Linked DNA regions of Prochlorococcus marinus str. GP2. The protein of the gene in region 2 binds, or shares a complex with, the protein of the main gene of each other region. Links are inferred from orthologs where the notes say so. Each region holds a gene or a part of one and is shown on either strand. Other genes may lie near its edges.

Region 1 (5,030 bases), 170 kb from region 2 along the record:
AATACTTCTTGTTCTTTAATTTCCCCTGTTTCTTTATTGATTAATCTACAAGTTACATACATTTGAGAAGCAAATGTTGCATCTCTTCTTTTTGCTTCCTCAACATCATGTCTAGGTCTTTTCAGCCTATACTCTTCACCTATAAAGTGTAATTCTAATTTGCCTGTGTAATCAGAAATGGGTGAAAAGTTTTGTAATTCTTCTATTAACCCCTTCTCCAAAAACCATTTAAAGCTTGCTCTTTGTACTTCAACTAAATCTGGTAGATAAGTAGCTGTTTTTGCTACCTGTAAAGCGCTACTGCTCATCCAAGAAAACCTTCGATTATGTGAGATTTACTATTTACTTAAAATCTACTTAATATCTAGTTGTTTAACCTTTCTCTCAATTTAAATTCAATAATTAAGTCTCGATTTCAACAAAAAACCAATGATTAAGACAAAAAAAATTGAGTACAATGGCCAAATAACCAATAATTAGGAAAGTAAAAACTAAAAATTAAGAAAATTTCCAGTAATTCCTTATATTAGCAGCTTTAGTGTTAACTTAACAAGTCAAATTTAAACAAATCTTTAGCATTCTTAGATGACTCTTTCGCAATTGTAAATAATTCAGTAGATCTTAAATCCGCCATAAAATTTGCAACATTTTCAACAAATGCAGGTTCATTTCTTTTACCCCTATGGGGAACAGGAGCTAAAAAGGGTGAGTCAGTCTCAATTAGATACTTATCATTAGGTACTATTTTGGCACATTCATGAATTTCATGTGCTTTCGGGAAGGTCACTATTCCACTAAAACTGATATAAAAACCAAGATCTAGAAATTGTTTCATTTCTTTCGGGGTTCCTGTCCAACAATGAAGTACACCTTTAGGGCATTTCCCTTTCTTAGAGAGGTCATCACATATTTCAATCATTTCATTTGCAGCCTCTCTACAATGAATTATTACTGGCAAATCAAGTTCATAAGCTAACTCCATTTGTGGAATAAGAGCATCAATTTGTTGAGTTTTATTTTCACTTTTAAAAAAATCAAGACCTAATTCCCCAATTGCTACAACTTTTCTATCTTCTTGTACTGACTTTCTTAAGACGGATTTAGAATTTAGTTCCCATTTGTTGGCTTCTAGGGGATGCAAACCTACCGAATAATATATTTCACTAAACTCATGGGATATTGTTTTTAACTTAGGAATTTCATTTAGTTCACAACAAGCATGAACTAATTTTCTTACACCTCTGGAACGTAGTCTTTGAACAACATCTTCAATATCGCTCTCAAAATTTTCAAATATCAAATGACAGTGTGAATCAATGAGTTCAATATCGCTCATAATTATGTTCTGTCTTTTTACTTTGTTGTTAAAGTGGATTTTACAAAAGTGTTAATTTTTGATTTTTTATTAGCTCCATTATTCTTATGGAGAACATTTTTCTTAACAGCTTTATCAATCAAACTGAAAACTTTATTAAGACTTGTTTTCACTAAATCTTCATTATCCTTGTTAGGTTCTTTTTTATATTTTTCACAATTCTCCAAGGTTTTTTTAGTCAAAGTCCTTACAGTTGATTTGTATGATCTATTGATTAATCGATTTCTTTCGGCAATTTGTATTCTCTTTTTTGCTGATTTGTTATTAGCCACAGAGGGTATATAAATAGAAGATTTTATAATAGCAAATTAATTGACTACTTATCAATCATATATAATTTATAAAGTGAAGTAAATTGGACTTTAAGCCTATCAATTTGAAAATTTAGAATATGAAGATTATTAATAATAAAAAAGAAGCGATCCAAGAATTAAAAAGGATTTCTAATCGAACTAACTCAGAAAACAATAAAAATATAAATTCAATTGTCGAAAAAATTCTTCAAGAAGTAAAAAAAAATGGAGATATAGCTGTAGAAAAATATACAAGAAAATTTGATGGTTTCAACCCTGAGCCAATGCAAATTAGCGCTCGAGATTTGAAAGATGCATGGGATAAAATTGATAGCAATTTAAAGCAAGCACTTGAAGTAGCCTATACAAGAATCAAAAAATTCCATGAAAAAGAGATTCCATCATCTTTTATTATAAAAGGTGAACATGGTGATAAAGTTCAAAGAAAATGGAGACCTGTAAAAAAAGCAGGTCTTTATATCCCTGGAGGTCGGGCTTCTTACCCAAGTACTGTATTGATGAATGCGATACCTGCGACAGTAGCAGGTGTAGAAGAAATTATAATGGTTTCCCCTGGAGATACTAAAGGGGAAGTAAACAAAGCCGTTTTAGCTGCAGCACATTTATCAGGAATCAATAAAGTTTTTAGAATTGGAGGGGCTCAAGCAATTGGTGCTTTAGCATTTGGAACAAATCAAATCGATAAAGTTGATGTTATTTCAGGTCCAGGAAATATCTATGTAACTACTGCTAAAAAACTAATTTATGGCTCTACAGGAATTGATTCCTTAGCTGGCCCAAGTGAAATATTAATCATTGCAGATGAAACAGCTCTAAGTAAACATATAGCTTTTGATTTATTAGCACAAGCTGAACATGATCCTTTAGCTTCTTCAATACTTCTAACTACTTCAGATGAACAAGCTAAAGAAGTCTTAAAAGAACTATTCAAAATAGTAGATAATCATCCAAGAAAAGAAATTTGCATGGAATCAATAAAAAACTGGGGATTAATCGTTATTTGCGAAAATCTTGAATCATGTGTTGAACTAAGCAATAGCTTTGCTCCAGAGCATTTAGAAATTTTAGCTTTAGATCATGAAAAGATACTTGAAGGGATAGAAAATGCGGGTGCAATATTTTTAGGACAATGGACACCAGAAGCCGTAGGAGATTATCTGGCTGGACCGAATCATACTTTACCTACATCAGGGAATTCCAGATTCAGCGGTTCTTTAGGAGTTGAAACTTTCATGAAAAACACATCAATAATAGAATTTAATAAAGAAAGTTTAAAAGTTAACAGCCGTGACATTATTCATCTTGCTCAAAGTGAAGGGTTAGATAGTCACGCTGATTCAGTAAAAATAAGATTTGAAGACTAGGAAAGTTTTGAAGGAGAATAGACGACTGGAACATTGTTTTCAATTTTACCAACCAATACTTTATCTGTAAGATCAACAAATAATCCATTTTCTAATACTCCTGGAATATTATTAATATTAGTTTCAATCTCTTTTGGATCTTGAATACCATTTTTAAAAAAAACATCTAAGACCAAGTTGCCTTGGTCAGTAACAACAGGTCCAGCTTTTTTAGTAGCCATTCTTAATGTAGAACTTCCATTCATTTCTGAAATTAATTCCTGAACATGCTTCCAGGCATTCGGCAAAACCTCCACTGGTAAAGGGAAAGAATGATTTAAATTTTGTACCAGTTTAGTTTCGTCAACAACAATTAATAATTTTTTAGCTTTAGATGCTACCAACTTTTCTCGAACGTGGCATGCACCTCCACCCTTTATTAACTGAAATCTGGAATCAACTTCATCAGCTCCATCAATAGCTAAGTCGATTTGAGAAACAGAAGCTAAATCAACAAGAGGAATATCGAGCTCTAAAGCCAAAACTTCTGACTGGAAGGAAGTTGCAACTCCTTTAATATTTTGCAATTTTCCTGAATGAATTTCTTTAGCTAAACTTCTTATCATAAGCGCGGCTGTAGATCCAGATCCTAATCCTAGTATCATGTCACTCTTGACCTCGTTAATTGCTGCATCAGCAACAACTTGTTTCATTTGTGTTTGTGTATCCAAAATCTTTTTTCCTAGGTTTATAGATAATTAAATTTCAATGGGTGATTTATGTCAAACCTGGAAGGGGTTCTGGTTTAATATTTATCTCTATCTCTTTATTATCTCTCAAAACATTTAGTAGAAATACTTTACCTATCTGAGCTTTTTCTACTTCATCTAGCAGAGCTTTAGGTTCATCTATAGAAATATTTTCGGCTGCTATTACTAAGTCGCCCCTTCTTAACCCAGCTTTTTCAGCAGGGCTATTAGGTATCACTGATTGAATTAATGCTCCATTTCTTTCTGGTAATTGAACTAATGAATTAGGGTCTTTATTATGTTCTTTAGCAATTTTAGGATTCAAAGAAATCAATTGGACTCCCAAATAGGGATGAATAACTTCTCCATTTTTAAGAAGCTGATCAGTAACATTTTTAGCTAAATTAATTGGAATTGCAAAACCCAAACCTGCACCAGGGCCGCTTCTTACTAAAGTGTTGATTCCTATTACCTCGCCGTTTGAATTGATAAGTGGGCCTCCAGAATTACCTGGGTTAATTGCCGCATCAGTCTGAATTAAATCAAGTCTTTTGTCTGAAAATCCTAGACTATTAATATCTCTATGGAGGCTACTAACTATACCTAGTGTAACTGTTTTCTCCAGACCATATGGAGTTCCAAGAGCTATTGCCCAGTCTCCAACTTCAAGATCCTCAGAATTCCCAAGTGGTGCAGAACTAGAATAAGTTGATTCTTTAATTTTTACTAAAGCTAAGTCAGTGACTGAATCCGTTCCCAAAACTTGCCCATCGCAAATTGTTCCATCTGCCAAGGTTACTGAAACTTCATCCACTCTTTCTACAACATGAGCATTTGTGAGAACTAAACCATTATCATTGATAATGACTCCAGAACCTTGGCCTCTTTCTCTATCTGGGAAGATACCAGGTTCCCCAAGCAAATCCCTTAATAAAGGATCAAGTAAAGTTGGATCAAACTGTTGCCTTTCAACCAATCGCTCAGTATCAATTTTCACAACAGCAGGGCTAACATTTTTAACTGCAGAGGATACAAAATTATGGTTTTCAAAAGAATTCAACGCTAAAACTTCAGTTTCTTGAAAGAAGTTAACTAAACAAAAACAAAGAATAATGGATATTTTGATTAAATCATTTAATTTAATCTTGAGCAATTTCATTTATAGTAAGTAGATTATAATTTTTTTAGTAAATCTAATTCAAGAAATAAATTATCGTTGTTTTTTTGTTTACATCCATAAAATACAAAT
Region 2 (17,673 bases):
TCTGGCCAACAATTGGTCTATCAGTTGCAGATAATTGACCCATGGTTTTCAAAATCATTGATAAATCACCTTTTTTCCCAATGAGAGAAACTCTCAATTGATCCAGTTCTTCTTGAGTATTAGCATTATCTATATTATTTTTTGCAGTAAGAGAAAGATTATTTAGCTTTTCCTCAATTTGACTTAATGATTCAATTTGACTCACTGATATAGTAAAAATAAGTATTACTTTATCTTACTTAAATATCGTCAATAAATAAAATGAATTGATTAATGGAACCGTTAAATATACTAATTAGTAATGATGATGGTGTTTTTGCAGAGGGTATAAGATCTCTTGCAAAATCAGCACAGAAGAGAGGTCATAAAGTGACAGTAGTGTGTCCTGACCAAGAGAGATCAGCTACTGGTCATGGACTTACTTTGCAATCTCCATTAAGACTGGAAAGGGCAGACGAATTATTTGAGAAAGGAATAAAAGCTTGGGGATGTTCGGGAACTCCTGCTGATTGCGTCAAATTAGCACTATCTGAACTCTTGGATAATAAACCTGATCTTGTTCTATCTGGAATAAATCACGGGCCAAATTTAGGGACAGATATTTTTTGTTCTGGTACTGTTGCAGCCGCCATGGAAGGTACTTTAGAAAATGTTCCTTCCATGGCAGTAAGTGTTGCAAGTTTCAAATGGAAAAATTTTGAATTTGCTGGAGAAATTGCAATGAATATTGCTGAACAAGCAATTAACAATAGTTGGCCAGCTTCACTTCTCTTAAACTTAAATATACCTCCTTGCGAAAAAAGTGAAATAAAAGAATTATCCTGGACAAGATTATCAGTGAGAAAATATAAAAATCAATTTTCAAAAAGGGAAGACCCTAGGGGAGACGATTATTATTGGTTAGCAGGTGAGGTGGTTTTAGATCTTAAGTCAAAAGGTTACGGCCCAAAGAACTGGCCCAGCGACGTATCTCAAATACAAGATAATAAAATATCTCTTACACCTGTAGAACCAGATTTGTTTTGGAGGGGAGATTTAAACGACTTACCTAAAATTAATAATTCATTTATAAATCCTTCTTAAAAGCCATAAAGAAAAACAAAGTCCAAAATAATGAGCAGCAATCACTTGTGTATTACTTAGTACTGATAAAATCTCAAGTCCTGTAATTGGGATATCAGATGTCGCTGTTATCAATTGTCCGGTAGTTTGAGAGGATGCTTGTATAAATAGTGCGCCCATAAGAGCTTGATATCCAATTATTCCAAACAAAATTCCTAACAAATCAACTACCAAACCTCTTTTTATTAATTTAGTGGTTTGACCTCTTGAGGGTCTCGCATTACTTGCTATTGCTCTTCCTGTTCTAACTATTAACCAACCTTGCCAAAGACTAAAAAGTAGTAAAATCAAGGATATAGTTGTAAGTGATAAACCAGGAGATAGCCCAAGCTGTCCTTCGTTATTATTTACAACATTTGAAAAAAGCAAAACAGCTGCAACAACAACACCTAAAATGGATTGAACCCAAAAGCGTATCCATCCAATGCGTCGCATTCCAAATGAAAGGGACTGAAAATCAATTTTGTCAGACATTCATTTGATTGAATAAACTATAACTATTCAAATTTGCCATCAAAATCATAAAATTGCACGTAATCTTTTGATCTCTTTAAAATCGCCATCTGAAGTTAAGAATCCCACTTCAATCGCTATTGGTAGTTTTGATGGCCTACATGCTGGCCACAGAAAATTAATAAAAAGTGTAGTTGAAGAAAATCAATATACCCCAACAATTGCAAGCTTTTGGCCACATCCCAGAGAGATTTTATACAAAGAGACTCGTCTTAGACTAGATCTACCAGATGAAAAGCTACATATTCTTGAAGATCTCGGGATTGAACAACTAGTTCTGATTCCTTTTGATAAGGAACTATCTAAATTAAGTGCAGAAAGTTTTGTAAGGAATATTTTGATAAATCAATTACAAGCTAAAAACATTTCTGTAGGTGCTAATTTTAAATTTGGTTTTAGAAGAAGTGGAGACATAAATACTATAAAAAAAATAATTAAAGATACGGATATAAAACTAAAAATTACTCCTATTTTAGAAGATAAAGAAGGAAGGATCAGCAGCAGCAGAATAAGAGATTTGTTAGATAAAAGTGATCTAAAAAATGCTTTCAAAATTCTTAAAAGGCCCTACAGTTTTAGTGGAAAGGTTGTCAAAGGTAAAGGGATTGGGAAAAGCATAGGATGGCCCACCGCAAATCTTGAAATAGATGGCAGAAAATTTTTACCTGGAGAAGGAGTCTATGCAGCTTGGACAACTTTGAAAAATTCTAACCAAAAAATTGAATCTGTTATGAATCTTGGATCTCAACCAACAATAAATCCTTTATTGCCATCTGCAGTTGAAGTCCATTTAATAAATAAAGATATCGATCTATATGGTTTAAATCTATCAGTAGAACCAGTTGAAAAGCTTAGATCTCAAATTCAATTCGATAATATAGATCAACTTTCTAATCAAATAAAAAAAGATAGAGATAATGCTTTAAGTATTTTTAAAAACTACGAAAAATAAATTACAAATGCAGAATTTCAATCCCACAAACGCTGAAGATTTGAGAATTTATCAAATTATTGACGCTAATCTAGATAGAGCTAGAGAAGGATTAAGAGTACTAGAGGATTGGGCTAGATTTGGTCTAGGCAAAGAGAAATATGTTGAGAGGATTAAAAACTTTAGACAAATCTTAGGGAAAAATCATTTAGAAGTTTATAAACTATCCAGGAATCATATTGAGGACAAATGCAAAGGATTGACTCACCAAGAGCAACTTAAGAGGAAAAGCAATGAGCAAATTATAAGTTCTAATTCAGGCAGAGTTCAAGAAGCGTTGAGAGTAATTGAAGAATTCTCAAGGCTACATAATCATGAGCTTTCAAAAATCGCTTCGGAAATTAGATATGAAATTTACACTCTAGAGATCGACTTATTATGTTTAAGCGAATGTATGAAGTCGGAGGAAATATTAAAAGAAAATGACTTATATGTAATAACGGACCAAAAGGAAAACTTAATAGAAATTATAGAGAATCTACTTATTGCTGGCGTAAGAATTATTCAGCATAGATTTAAAACGGGGACTGATAAAGATCACCTTGAAGAAGCAATTCAAATTAAAAATTTATGTAAAAGATATGATTCATTGTTTATCATTAACGATAGGGTTGATATAGCTTTAGCTTCAAATGCGGATGGAATTCATCTCGGACAAGATGATTTAGACTTAAAAAACGCAAGAAAATTATTAGGATATTCAAAAATTATTGGTATAAGTGCAAATAATGAAATTGATATTTCTAATGCCCTTAAAAATGGTTGTAATTATATTGGAATAGGACCAGTATTTGAAACTGTAACAAAAAAGGACAAAAAACCAATAGGTATTGAAAAGATCAAAACATTAACAAAAGATTTAAACATTCCTTGGTTCGCTATTGGAGGAATTAAGACAAATAATATTTCATATCTAAAAAGAAATGGTTTTAAAAAAGTTGCTTTAGTTTCGCAATTAATGAATTCTGAAGATCCTAAAGAAGACGCTATTATGATTTTAAAAGAATTAACCAATGAAAATTAAAGTAAACGGAGAAGAAAAAAAAATAGAACTTGATCAAGAAAATGCCCTGCTCTCTAAAGCACTTAATTCAATGGGATATAAACCTAACACAGTTGTTGTCGAACTTAATAATGTGATTATTAATTCAATACAATGGGGAAATTTAAAAATTAAAGATGGAGATAATTTAGAAATCGTTTCAATAGTTGGCGGTGGATAAAAGATAAGATTTTTATACATTTAAAATCTTCATATTTTTTTAATTTTAAGCTTGAAACAATTACCAAATTTTTTCTTTTTTCGTTATATATTCTTAATACATAAATAAACCAATGAAAGAAAAGATAAATAATAATTCAAGATCCTTAAAATGGGAACAAAATGGGGAGCTTGCTTCTAAGGATTTATCCGAGTTAATTGAGAGATTAAAAAATGTGGAAAGTGAACATACCTCTTCTGAACTTTCTAGGTTAGGTACTAAATCAAACATAAAAGATTAAATTTGTTACTTAAAACTTGTTTTTATAAAATTTTGTACCAAATTATAAATACTGAGCTAAATAATAAATGCCTAAAAGATTTCCAGAGTGGGTAAACACAGAAGTTGTAATTAAGGCAATCAAAATGCGAGAAGAAGGGATATTATCAAAACAACTGAATTTATGGATAGAAAACCTATTAGAAATAGAAAAGAAGTAAATATCTAGGAAATACTTTTAATAATTCTTATGGCTGCCATTGCTCCTCCATAACCGTTATCTATATTCATAACTGCAATACCTGGAGAACAACTAGACAACATACTATTTAATGCAGTTTCTCCATCCTTGCTAGCACCGTAGCCGACTGAAACAGGCACTGCGATAATGGGCTGTGCCAACAATCCTCCCACAACTGTTGCCAAAGCGCCCTCCATTCCAGCACAAACAATTAATACATCATATTTATTAATTTCTTCTAACTGACTCATTAATCGATGAAGTCCTGCTACTCCAACATCTATAAAAGATTGACAATTCACTCCATAAATTTCAAGCGTTAATTTTGCTTCAAGTGTGACGGCCAAATCACTTGAGCCGCCTGAAATTATAGCAACTTTTTTATTTGTATTTATTTTATTTAGATTTTCCCCAATTATTAAGCATTTTGCTTCTTCATAGAATCTTGCATCATCAAATAAATCTAAAAGATAATTAGCTTTTTCACTATTAATCCTTGTAATAAAAACAACCTCATTTTTATTCAATACAGTTTCAGATACTCTTTTTAATTGGTCGATACTCTTGTCTTGACCCCAAATTGCTTCAATAAGTCCAAGCCTATCTCTTCTTTGAAAATCAAATCTAATATCAAAATTCATCCTTGCTTATCTAACTCTCCTTCATAAATTAATATAAAAGGATTTTCTTTTACATTTAGAGCTGTTTTAACAATATCTTCAAATTTTTCTTGGACTACATTTACCTCAGACATTGGGATGCTTTTCCATAGTTTTTTACTCTCCCAATTCACTAATATTAGAGCTTCTTCTTTTTCTCTATCCCAAAATAATTGCCTCCCCAAAAAACCCTCTTGAGAAGATAACCAGGGATCCCAGATTTCTTTTTCTGCATTCAACCATGCAGCTTTTACCTCAGAAGGGACTTTAAGTCTTAATTCCTCTGTAACCATTTCATCTTGATAATTATCCATAGGAAGAGCTTGTAAATTGGGGAAATTAGATTGAAAATTTAAAGCTACTAAGCAAATAAATATTAAACAAAATTTTTGGAATATTCTTCTCAAATTTAAATTGAATTTCATTTTTTCTCAAGTAGCACTACTGAATGGCAACTTATACCCTCTTCTCTCCCTTCTGGACCTAATTTTTCATTCGTGGTTGCTTTAATCCCAATTAAATTTTCATCGATATTTAATATTTCAGAAATATTTTTTTTCATTAGTTTTATATGTGGCATGATTTTTGGCCTTTCAGCAACAAGAACACTATCGATATTATTTATTTCCCAACCATCTTGTCTTATCAAGTCAATTACTTTTGATAACAAAAACAAGCTATCAGCATTTTTCCATTTTTCTTCAGATGGGGGGAAATACTTTCCTATGTCGCCCAAAGAAAGGGCTCCCAATAATGCATCCATTATTGAGTGACTTAAAACATCCGCATCACTATGACCATCCAATCCTAAATTTTCAGGATGATTTAATTTTACACCTCCAATAATTAAATCTCTATCCTCTACTAATCTGTGAATATCGTATCCATTACCTATTCTAAATTTCATGAATTGATTATTTTCTTTTATTATTCTCTTACTTTGTGGGGATTTTTTGTAGTTTTCATTTGAAATCAAGTCACTTCTCCTCTCCAATGTTCTTTCAAAACTTTTTCTTCTTCTCCACGATTTAATCTCTTCATGATTACCGCTCACTAGAATATCTGGCACTTTCATATCTTTAAAATTTATTGGCCTCGTGTATTGAGGATATTCTAATAAAGAAGAATTATGACTCTCATCGACTAAGGACTCTGGATCACCAAGAGTTCCTGGCAATAATCTAGTCAAACCGTTAATTATTGATATAGCGGGTATTTCACCTCCAGAAAGTACATAATCGCCAATCGATATCTCTTCATCAGCTAAACATCTAATCCTTTCATCAAAACCTTCATATTGACCACAAATAATTATTATTTGATCCAAAGTGGACCATCTCACAAGATCCTTTTGCTTAAGGACTTTACCCTGTGGGGTCATCAGCAAAGTTTTACTTTTAGATAATTTTCTAATTGATTCATATGCCTTATAAATAGGTTCAGGTTTTAATACCATACCTGCTCCTCCTCCATAAGGCTTATCGTCTACTTGTCTGTAAGAACCTTCTCCATACTCTCTCAAATCATGTAAATTTAAATCGATCAAATTCTTTTCTAGAGCTTTTGTTATGACCCCTAAATTATTTATTAATTCAAAAGCTTTAGGGAACAAAGTAATTACATCAAAGTTAAAACCACTCATCTAGAAATCTTCCTCATAACCAAACTCAATTAACCTTGATTCTTTTTTTCTCCAATTTGGAACAACTTTCACAAACAACTCTAGGTGAACTGGACCATCTATTAATTTTGACATATTTGATCTTGCTGACTGACCAATCATTTTTAACATTGAACCTTTCTTTCCAATAAGAATACCTTTTTGAGTTGATCTTTCAACAATAATAGTAGCCAAAATAGCTGTAAAAACTTTGCCATTTTTTCTTTTCATTTTCTCTCTCTTTTCTATCTTTACTGCGACACTATGAGGTACCTCTTCTCTTGTATTTTTTAATACCTGCTCTCTTACTAAATCAGATAATAAGTTATCTAATGGTTGGTCGCAAATCGTCTCTTCGTCATAAAGTTTTGGTCCCTCTGGAAGAAAATTTAGTGCCATATCGACTAGTTCCGAACATCCCTCTCCTTGAGAAGCACTTACAATTTGAAAGTTTCTATTAACTCCGAAAAATCTCCTATATTGATCTAATCGTAAATTCCTAAATTCTTTATTAACCAAATCCCACTTAATTAATGCCACAATAAACTCAGTTTTATTTGCGATTAGAAAGTTCAAAATATATTCATCACCTCTACCAGGTTCTTCACTTGAATCAATTACAAAAATTACCATATCAACTCCATTAATTGCAGATTTTGCGTTTTTTACTAATATCTCTCCAAGTCGATGATGAGGTTTATGAACACCTGGCGTATCAACAAAAATTATTTGCCCATTGTCTGTAGTAAGTATTCCTTTTAATTTATTTCTAGTAGTTTGCGCTATTGGAGAAGTAATTGTTATTTTTTCTCCAATCAATTTATTTATTAAAGTTGATTTACCGACATTTGGCCTTCCTAGTAAAGTTACAAACCCAGATCTATAATTGGCCAAAGACTTTTAATGCATCAATAATAAAATTCTGATCAAAAATGGAAAAAAAAACCATAAATTTAAAAGAAGCTTCGTTCACGCAAGCAATAAACATATCAGCACAATGGTGCAAAGAGTGGGGTGATGATTTACTCAGCGAAGAGGTTTTAGCAGATAGAATCGCAGAGCTAACTAAAACAAGAAATGGACTCAGAGGATTTTTTGCGTACGCTTTATCAGATAAAGATTGTTTTTTGTTAGATAAACTTCCCTTTTCACTAATTTACAAACTGAACGAAGGTGGTGGTGCCGTAACAGACATAGTAGTAAAAAATTTAATAATGAGTTCCGCTCAAATTATTATTCATCGAAGAGAAAATAATCATGAATATGAGACAACATCGGAGAACATTTCAGAAAGATGTAAGGCCATTCTAAGACTGCTAGAAACTAAGTTAGTTACAAAGTCTGTTAATCAAGTACTTAGAGACTTAGATGATATGGGTAATAGTTTTGATAATTCAGTAAAATATGACTTAGAACAAAAGGAATTCATAAAAAAACAAATTCTTGATATCGCCCAATAAAAAAGCGTAGAAAAAATTCTACGCTTTAATTTGGAAATTTAAATAATTTATTTAATCTCTTCTTCCACCACCTTGTAGTGCAATCATTAATCTTAATATAAAAACAAAAAGATTTATATAAGTTAGATACATACCTAAAGCCCCTGCAAGGTATTGATCGTCATTGTATCTTCTTGGCATTGTATAGAAATCAACGAAAGACATTGCAACAAACAAGACAGTTCCAAATCCTGCAATTATCAATTCGAGTCCTGAACCTCCAAAAACTCCTGGAGCAAAGAATCCACCAATTAATTGGACAAACATTGCTATAAGCAGTCCTATCAATCCAAGACCAACTACCCCACTTAGTGCTTGACCAACACTATCACTCATTCTTTGGCCAGTATAAGAGGCAATAACGAAAGTTATACCAGTAGCTAAGGCAGCTGTTCCAACTGAACCAATCCCAATTGTTCCTATTGCTAAAGCAACTATTCCACTTAAGGTAAATCCAGTTAGCAAACTAAATCCTGTTAGCAATGGCAGAGCTTTTGCATTATTTGCATTATTTGCTGCACTTGTAGCTACAAAAAACAAAACTAATTCCGCAATTAAGGCGACTATTGATAGGGGCTGGAAAAGACCTGGGTTTGTTGCTATAAGTGAGACACCTGCTAAAACACCTAAAGAGGTTAGGACCATACCTCCACCTACATAAGGTAGAGCTTTTTGAACAACATTAGGTCCAACAATTGAACTAGTTTGTGCTTCACGAATAGCTTGATTGAAATTACTACTTGCTGGCATTTTTTTTATTAAACATGGTTATATTCTACTTGATTTTTCAAATTTCAGGGTACGGATCTCCAGAGTTATAAAGTTATTTATAAGCCTCAATAATTTTCTGAACTAAAGGATGGCGAACTACATCTTCAACAGTTAGATAACAAAATTTTATACCTTCGGTTTCAGAAAATATTCTTGATGCTTCAATGAGGCCGCTTTCCTGATCTTTTTTTAAATCAATTTGAGTAACATCTCCATTTACAACCATTTTTGATCTCTCACCTAATCTGGTTAAAAACATTCTCATTTGAGAGCAAGTAGTGTTTTGTGCTTCATCTAGAATTACCAAAGAATTATCCAAGGTTCTGCCTCTCATAAATGCTAAAGGAGCAACTTCAATAATTCCTTTATCTATAAGCGAATTTGTTCTATCAAATCCGAAAATACTATGTAAAGAATCAAATAGTGGTCTTAAGTATGGATCTACTTTTTGTTGCAAATCTCCAGGCAGGAATCCTAAACTTTCACCAGCCTCTACAGCTGGTCTGGTTAAAACAATTTTTTCTATTTTTTTCTCATTTAATAATCTTGCGGCACAAACAGTAGCCAAAAATGTCTTCCCAGTTCCTGCTGGACCAATTGCGAAGGTAAGATCAAAGTTCTCAATTGATTCAACATATTCCTTTTGCCTTATAGTTCTTGGTCTTAGATATCTTCCTTCTTTGGAACGCGCAAGAACTTTTTTCCCAAGTTCAGCATGTGAAGATGACTCTCCCATATTTAGAGAACTCAAAGCCGCTTTAAGATCTACCTCTGGCACTTCTAATCCTTGTTCCCAAATTGGTCTTGTCAGTTCAACCAATGCGGATGCTCTCTCAATCTTAGATATGACACCGTTCATCTCAAGTTGCAAGCCTCTTATAGTTAAAGAAACTCCCGTGAGAGACTCAAACTTTTTCAAGAAAGAATTGCCGGGACCTGATAACGCTGTAGCAGCATCAGTGTTTGGCAAATCAATTGTGAAGTGACCAGTTTTGGAAACTTCTTTCATTTAATTATTGAATAAAGAATAAAAATTTATCAAATCACTAGCTTTCAGCTTGGATACTATCGCTTTCAGCTTTACTAGTATCACTTTCTGAGTCATTAGATTTAGCCTTAGCTGCTTTTTCCTTCTCTAATTTTGCCTTCCCTATAGCGATAGAGGGTCTTTCTATTTTTTCTAATAACCCTCCTTTTTCTAATAAAGTCCTCACCACATCAGTTGGTTGAGCACCTTGAGTAAGTCTTTTCCTTAAAGCTTCCGTATCGAGTCTAGTTTCTTTAGTTCTTGGGTTATAAAAGCCTAGTTCTTGCAAAGGTTTGCCGTCTCTCCTGGAAGTACTATTGCATGCAACAATTCTGAAACTTGCCTCTTTTTTCTTCCCAAAGCGCTTAAGGCGCAATTTAATCATCTTAAATCAATGCGTTTTAAACAATAATATCATTTAACGGGAATAATTTAGAAACTATAAATCAGCAAACCCTTTTTTCTTCTTATTTTTGGTTTGTTTTTTTATTGGTTTATTACCACTCATTCCACCCATTCCTGGCATTCCTCCCATTCCTGGCATTCCTCCCATTCCTGGCATTCCTCCCATTCCTGGCATTCCTCCCATTCCTGGCATTCCTCCCATTCCTGGCATTCCTCCATTCGACATTTGTTTCATAAAACCTCTCATTCTTTGAAAATCAGCTAATACTTTATCTACATCTTTTGCTTGATAACCACTACCCTTAGCGATCCTTTGTCTTCTTGATGGTTGTGCAGCAAGAACCTCAGGTTTCTGTTTCTCCTCAAGAGTCATTGAGGAGATCATAGATTCTATTTTCTTCAATTGATCTTCTCCATCTTTTATCATCCCATCATCAATTTTATTCATTCCAGGGATTAGTTTTATCAATCCACCTAGAGATCCCATCCTTTTAATTAATCTCATTTGCTTAACAAAATCATTGAAATCAAAAGTTGCTTCTTGAAGCTTCTTTTGCATAGCTTCTGCATCAGCAAGCTCAACTTCCTTTTGAGCTTTTTCAACAAGTGTCAAGACATCACCCATGCCTAAGATTCTGCTGGCCATTCTTTCTGGATGAAAAGGTTGTAGCGCCTCTATTTTTTCGCCCACACCAATAAATTTGATTGGTTTACCGCTTATTTTTCTTATTGATAAAGCGGCGCCTCCTCTTGAATCGCCATCCAACTTGGTTAGTATCGCCCCTGAAATTCCTACTTTTTCATGAAATGACTTTGTCAAGTCAGCAGCTTCTTGTCCAATCATAGAATCAACAACAAGTAAAACTTCATCAGGATTAGAAACCTCTTTTATCCGAATCATTTCACTCATCATAGAATCATCAATTTGCAATCTTCCAGCAGTGTCAATAATAATTGAGTCAAAATTATTCTCACCCGCATAATTCAATGCATCCTTTGTTATTTCTTCTGGTTTGCTATTTTTTTCTTTAGCTGAAAAAACTTCTAATTCATATTGACTTCCTAATGTTTTTAGTTGTTCTACTGCTGCTGGTCGATAAATATCTGCAGCCACCAAAAGAACTTTCTTTTCTTTTTCCTTCAAATAAAGGCCTAATTTTCCTGTCGCAGTTGTTTTACCAGCTCCCTGAAGACCGGCCATTAAGATAACAGTGGGGTTATTTTTATTTTCGTTTAATGGAGAATTTTCATTTCCCATAATATTTATCAATTCTTTATTTACAACTTCTATAAATTTTTGACCTGGATTTACACCCCTAACCACTTCTTCTCCAATAGCTTTTTCTTTTACATCTGATATGAACTCTTTTACTACAGACAAACTAACATCAGCGTCAAGCAGTGCTCTTTTGACCTGATTCAAGGCATCATTAATATTATTTTCACTAATTTTTGCTTCGCCTCTTAAACCCTTTACAGCATCTTCAAAGCGTGATGAAAGTTCATCAAACATTATCAAAAGTATTTTTAACTATTATAAACGATCTCAAAGTTCATAATTACAAGCCACTTACAAAATCCACCAATTTCCATGATTTTTTGGAAAAACCCAAAATATATTTAACTTTCAGCGGTGACAATGAAGTTTCATTAATTAATTCTCCAGAATTTTTAATTACTCTCTCTAGATAATTTAATTCAACTAAAACAACTATCCTAGAGGAAGTTTGAGATTCCAAATCTATATTGAGTATTTTGGAATTAATTTCTTTATAAATACCTTTTTTGATATCACTCCTTCTCTCTTCGATTGTTCTTTCAATTAAGCCATTTCTCACAATCTTAGAAAGATTAATTTCACTCTTTCCAGCTAAGTAATTTCTTTTACTTGTTAACCATACATTAATTAATTTTCTTATCTCTTCTAAAGAAGGTGATGCTTCAGTTAACTCTTTAAATCGAGTGGGATTGGTTGCAATAGGCTTCTCATTAATAGAATTTAATTCATTTGTAGATTTCATTTTAATCTCTTGATTAATATCTTTATTACTTCTATTTTGATTTTCATCTAAAGCTATTAAAGGTTTATCAATTACAGCTTTATCTTGAAGTGATTTTTTAAAATTATTTCTTAAGAATCCAATACCAATCCCAAGTGTAAATAGGATAAAAAAAGCGTATAAATAAATTGTATAGGGTGACCGCCTAAGTATATCTTTCTCCTTTAGAAATTCACCAAAACTAAATTTTAATTCAGCAATTTTTTCAATTAAATATTTGTAAACCTCTATTGGTTTATTCATGAAGATTTCATCGTTAATTTTGTTTTCTTGGGTATCTAGCTTTTCATATTCTTTTTTTATACCACCAGGCCAAGGTAAACTTCCTTCCTCGACATTATTTAAATCACTTTCAAAATCTTCAGTAATTTTTGTCGAAGAATCTTCTTTAATCCTTTGGTTTTGAAGATTTGATTTAAATGAAGATTTATTTGATTTTTTTTCTAATTTTTCTATAAATTCTTGAATTTCATTATCTTCAAACCAAGAATCTAAGTCGACCTCTTTTGATTCAATATCTCTATAACCAATTAAAACATCATTCTCCAACCAATTTTTGCAGAAACTACATATAGCCTCTAACTTATTATCTGGATAATTATTAAGCCAATCTCTTAAGTTTTCATCAGAACTGCTAGAGAACCTAGCGGTGGCTTGATCTATATCTGCTAAAAGCAAATCTAAACAACCCATAAGAGGCATTGAGTCAAGACCTGATAAATTTAATTTCTTTAAAATTCTCCTCGCTTCAAATATCTTTTCCGGCTTTCTCCTAGCGAACCCAATTGCTGTCATGGATAGAAAGGCCATAAAACCCGCTTCTAACGATCCTCTTTTTTGTAATTCAAGAAACAAATTTATCTGTTCTTGGACTGTCAAATATGGCTTTATTTGTTGGAAAAAAGCTTCAAATTCTCTCTGATTTAGATAATTTCCGTATTCAGATTTATTATTACCTTCTAAGCCACCTCTTTTAATAATTAGATTTTCCAACATATTTAAACCTTTAGCATGAGACTCCTGATCATTTAGATCCCTACTAAGTAGGTCTAGGATCCTGTAAGGAAGAAGGGAAGCTAAGTCTTCCTCAAGATCCTTCCTTCTTTCTACGAGCTTTCCCATTCTTTGAAGAAGTTGTATACCCTCATGTAAAAAGTCTGCAGCGTTTGAATAGGATCTAAGCTGTTGTTCTTTAATTGCAGAGTCTCTAGCAGTTAAAGCAGCCAATAAAGTTAAATCAGCTTCTCTACTACTTCCTAAAGCTGGTGTTTGTGGGGGCTGTAAAGCTTTTCTCGTAATTTTAAAAGCTTCTTTTGGAGAACCTGATTCCCAAAGAAGTATTAAACCCGCTACTTCTCTATTAGAAGAAAACTCTAATCCAGATACACCATCGAGTAATAAATTTTCGTATTCCCTTCTACTCTCTGGATCTGTAAGCAAATCTGCAGTTAGGCGAAGCAACTCTGACCTTTGAGTTAAAACTTCATAAGTAAATCCTTCATCAGGCGTTTTATCCAAACGCAATTGAAATGCCCTTAATATCTCCTCAGATGATGCAGAGGAGCTTACGCCAATTAAACGAAAATGATCTAAAGGAAGTTCCAAACAAATATCCTATTGATAATCTTAGACAAATTTTATCAAGTTAAAAAATTTTTTCATATGGTCTTACAGAGTTATTAAAAAAAATCATGAAATTAGACCTTCGCAGCTTAGAATGTTAACAAATCAAAACTTCATTAAGGTATTTTTCTTGGAAACACCCGTAGAGAGAATCTCAAATCTTCAAGACATAAAAAAAGCCGAATTAGATCGAGAATCCGGATTATTTCTTTATGAGGATATGACACTTGGTCGTAGATTCGAAGATAAGTGTGCAGAAATGTACTACAGGGGGAAAATGTTTGGTTTCGTACATCTATATAACGGTCAAGAAGCTATAAGCACTGGGGTAATTGGTGCCATGAAAAAGAAACATGATTGGTTTTGCAGTACTTACCGCGATCATGTACATGCATTAAGTGCAGGTGTTCCATCTTTTGAAGTAATGAGTGAACTTTTTGGAAAAGCTACAGGATGTAGTAAAGGCAGAGGTGGGTCTATGCACTTATTTTCAAGAGAGCATCACTTACTCGGTGGATACGCATTTATTGGAGAAGGAATCCCAGTTGCTTTAGGAGCAGCCTTCTCAAGTAAATATAAAAAGGAAGTTGTTGGCAATAATAGCAGTGATGCAGTAACTGCAGCATTCTTTGGAGATGGGACTTGTAATAATGGTCAGTTTTTTGAATGTTTAAATATGGCCCAATTATGGAAATTACCCATAATTTTTGTTGTTGAGAATAATAAATGGGCTATAGGTATGGCTCACGATAGAGCAACTAGTAATCCAGAAATCTGGAGAAAAGCTTCTGCTTTTGGAATGCATGGTGAGGAAGTTGACGGAATGGATGTTTTAGCTGTCAGAGGAGCAGCACAAAGAGCGATTGAGCGAGCTAGAGCAGGAGATGGGCCGACACTTTTAGAATGCCTCACTTATAGATACAGAGGACATTCTCTTGCTGATCCAGATGAATTAAGATCCGAGAAAGAGAAGGAGTTTTGGGGAAAAAGAGATCCTATAAGAAAGTTAGCACAAGAAATTATTGATGGTAAATTTGCCACGGAAGATGAGTTAAAAAATATCGAAAAGAAAATAGACAAAGAGATATCAGAATCTGTTAAAAATGCTTTAGAGGCTCCTGAACCACCTTCACAGGAATTAACTAAATATATTTGGGCGGAGGATTAAGTTAAATACCGCTAGGTAATTTTCTTGTTAAATTTCTTAATTTTCTTAATGCCTTAAGTTCAACCTGTCTAACTCTTTCCCTAGAAACTTCTAATAATCTTCCTATTTCAGCGAGTGTATGTCTTTCATTTCCATCTAATCCGAACCTTAGTTTAAGAACATGCTGCTCTTGTTCGCTTAGATGACTTAACCATTTCCCAAGTTGCTCTTGATGCATTTTCTGTTCAACTTGATCTAAAGGCTCTTCATTATTACTATCTGCGATTAGATCACCTAAAAAGCTCCTACCATCATCACCATTAACTGGAGCATCTAAACTACTTGTTGATAAAGCTTGTCTTAAAACAGAATCTAATTCCTCTACATCAATTTCCATTGCTTCTGCAATTTCAATTCTGCTTGGCATGGCACCAAGTTTGTGAGCCAAATCCCTACTAACTTTTCTTATAGATGCTAGCCTTTCACTTAAGTGAACTGGTAAGCGAATCGTTCTTGATTGACAAGCAATTGCTCTTGTCATACTTTGTCGAATCCACCAAAAGGCGTAAGTAGAAAACTTATAACCTCTTGTAGGATCAAATTTTTCTACAGCCCTCTCCAATCCAAGCGATCCTTCTTGAACTAAATCAAGAAGTTCAAGTCCTTTACCTTGGTATTTCTTTGCTACACTGACTACTAATCTTAAATTAGCTTTCATCATTCTTTCCTTGGCTCTTCTGCCAATTTTTATTGTTCTTTTTTGATGAGCCGTAAATTCTTTAATTTTTTCATTCAATGTGCCATCTTCTGTAAGAATCATCATTTTCTGGACTTGATTACCCAGTTCAATTTCTTCAGCAGGTGTTAGCAAAGGGACTCTGCCGATATTTTGCAAATACCAGCTGATCGGATCGTTACCTCTTCTTTTCCGTGGTTCTGTTTGAGCTGGTATTGAAGAAACCATAATTTTGACCTAAAGGAGGTATTAAAACTTTCCTATACTTTTTTGAAAAAAGCCAAATATTTAATGCGCGCTTCAGATTTGATGTAACAATTGCATCTTTATGTGTTTAAAACTAGAAATAACTCTCTTTAATTGTTTCTTTCAAGATATTTGTCTCGTTTTCCCATTTCTCATTATTTTTGACAACTCATCACCAATAGCAGATGCATTTGACCCCGTTTTACACTTTGATGCAGCGAATGAATGTAAAAGAACGTATTTAGCAAAAAAATCAGTTGGTACATTTCTACTGAAGGTTAAATCAATCGCAGATATGCCAGCTAAAAATCCAGTTAAAAGATCACCTAATCCAGCTCTAGCTGTGTGAGAATCAGTACCAAAAATTTGCCATGCTTTCTTGTTATTAGCAATTACACTATTAGCACCTTTCAATAGAATACTAATATTAAATTCTTTTGCGGCATCGCCAGCTAACCTTAAGTTGGTATCAGATTTCATATCAGGGAATAATCTTCGAAATTCTTTGCTATGTGGTGTAATCCATGTATTAAATTTTCTCTCTAAGAAGAATTTTGACCCTAACTTAGATTCCGAAATTCTATTAAGTGCATCTGCATCCAATATCAATAATCCTCCATAACTAATAAGATAGTCTTTTGATTTTTGCCAATCATCATTATCAATTCCTATTCCTGGGCCAACAGCTACTGAATCAAATGCACTTAAATCAATATTTTTTAATGCACTATATAAAGAAGCATTTCCATTTTGATTAGATTGCATAGTTCCCTTTAAAACTATTTCAGGAGCCACTTGCCAAATAGATTCAGCAACCAACTCAGGCAGAACAGCGGAAATAAAACCTGCTCCACTTGATATGGCCCCTTTTAATGCTAAGTATGCAGCGCCAGGATATTTTTCACTTCCGGCTATTAATAATGTTCTGCCTCTTTTATATTTGTTGGAATTTTTTGGTAAAGAAGGTAAGTCAATATTTTTTAAATCTTTGTAAGTAACCTTAAAAACTTTTTTTTCAATCTTGAGTAGCTTATAAATAGGCACCCCAATATCGATATGGTGCAATTCTCCAATAAAAGGTAAAGCTGAATCTTGCGTCAACCCAATCTTATGAAGACCAATAGCCAAGGTATGGTCTGCCTTTACTGCGTTACCTAAAAAAGGCTCTCCTTTATCAGGACATAATCCTGTTGGAATATCAATACTTATTACTTTGCCATATTTGTTATAAAATTTTTGATTAAAAAGTTTTATTAATGTATTATCGACTTTTCTTTTTTGATTATTACCAAAAACTGCATCAATCCAAAGTTCTTTTCCATTTGCATCAGGGGGCTCTACTAATTTTGTGACGCCAATAGATGTAAGATAATTAACATGGTTGATTGTTAATGTTTTTTTTATAGGGAATGGACACCATACCTTTACTAAAAAACCTTTCAAAAAAAGCTCTCTAGCTATTACCGCACCATCCCCACCATTATGCCCAGGG

What was found.
Region 1: rpsP (region 2) and rpsT share a complex: the UniProt entries of both Bacillus subtilis proteins name them as parts of the 30S ribosomal subunit. The link is inferred for Prochlorococcus marinus str. GP2 from one-to-one orthologs.

What each region holds. Positions count from the first base shown.
Region 1 is NZ_JNAH01000008.1:213,558-218,587, forward strand. The notes cover bases 1-2,958. They hold rpsT (30S ribosomal protein S20), read right to left. Parts: upstream 1,648-2,958; coding sequence 1,354-1,647; downstream 1-1,353. Other genes in these bases: rpoB (DNA-directed RNA polymerase subunit beta), read right to left, coding at 1-308; EU91_RS01275 (TatD family hydrolase), read right to left, coding at 542-1,336; hisD (histidinol dehydrogenase), read left to right, coding at 1,767-2,958. Also shown: more of hisD, read left to right, coding at 2,959-3,053; ribose-5-phosphate isomerase RpiA, read right to left, coding at 3,050-3,763; EU91_RS01260 (trypsin-like peptidase domain-containing protein), read right to left, coding at 3,810-4,940. UniProt on the Bacillus subtilis protein: Binds directly to 16S ribosomal RNA.
Region 2 is NZ_JNAH01000008.1:35,779-53,451, forward strand. The notes cover bases 8,667-11,607. They hold rpsP (30S ribosomal protein S16), read right to left. Parts: upstream 10,350-11,607; coding sequence 9,984-10,349; downstream 8,667-9,983. Other genes in these bases: EU91_RS02145 (Bax inhibitor-1/YccA family protein), read right to left, coding at 8,667-8,916; EU91_RS02140 (PhoH family protein), read right to left, coding at 8,990-9,946; ffh (signal recognition particle protein), read right to left, coding at 10,404-11,607. Also shown: pheS (phenylalanine--tRNA ligase subunit alpha), read right to left, coding at 1-205; 5'/3'-nucleotidase SurE, read left to right, coding at 274-1,083; EU91_RS02185 (DUF3611 family protein), read right to left, coding at 1,063-1,596; EU91_RS02180 (bifunctional riboflavin kinase/FAD synthetase), read left to right, coding at 1,664-2,587; EU91_RS02175 (thiamine phosphate synthase), read left to right, coding at 2,595-3,650; sulfur carrier protein ThiS, read left to right, coding at 3,640-3,849; EU91_RS09490 (hypothetical protein), read left to right, coding at 3,962-4,129; EU91_RS09670 (hypothetical protein), read left to right, coding at 4,197-4,328; nickel pincer cofactor biosynthesis protein LarB, read right to left, coding at 4,333-4,989; EU91_RS02160 (TIGR03792 family protein), read right to left, coding at 4,986-5,432; tRNA (guanosine(37)-N1)-methyltransferase TrmD, read right to left, coding at 5,429-6,649; GTPase Era, read right to left, coding at 6,650-7,561; EU91_RS02150 (hypothetical protein), read left to right, coding at 7,600-8,127; more of EU91_RS02145, read right to left, coding at 8,179-8,666; more of ffh, read right to left, coding at 11,608-11,882; EU91_RS02125 (IMS domain-containing protein), read right to left, coding at 11,929-14,034; and 3 more genes.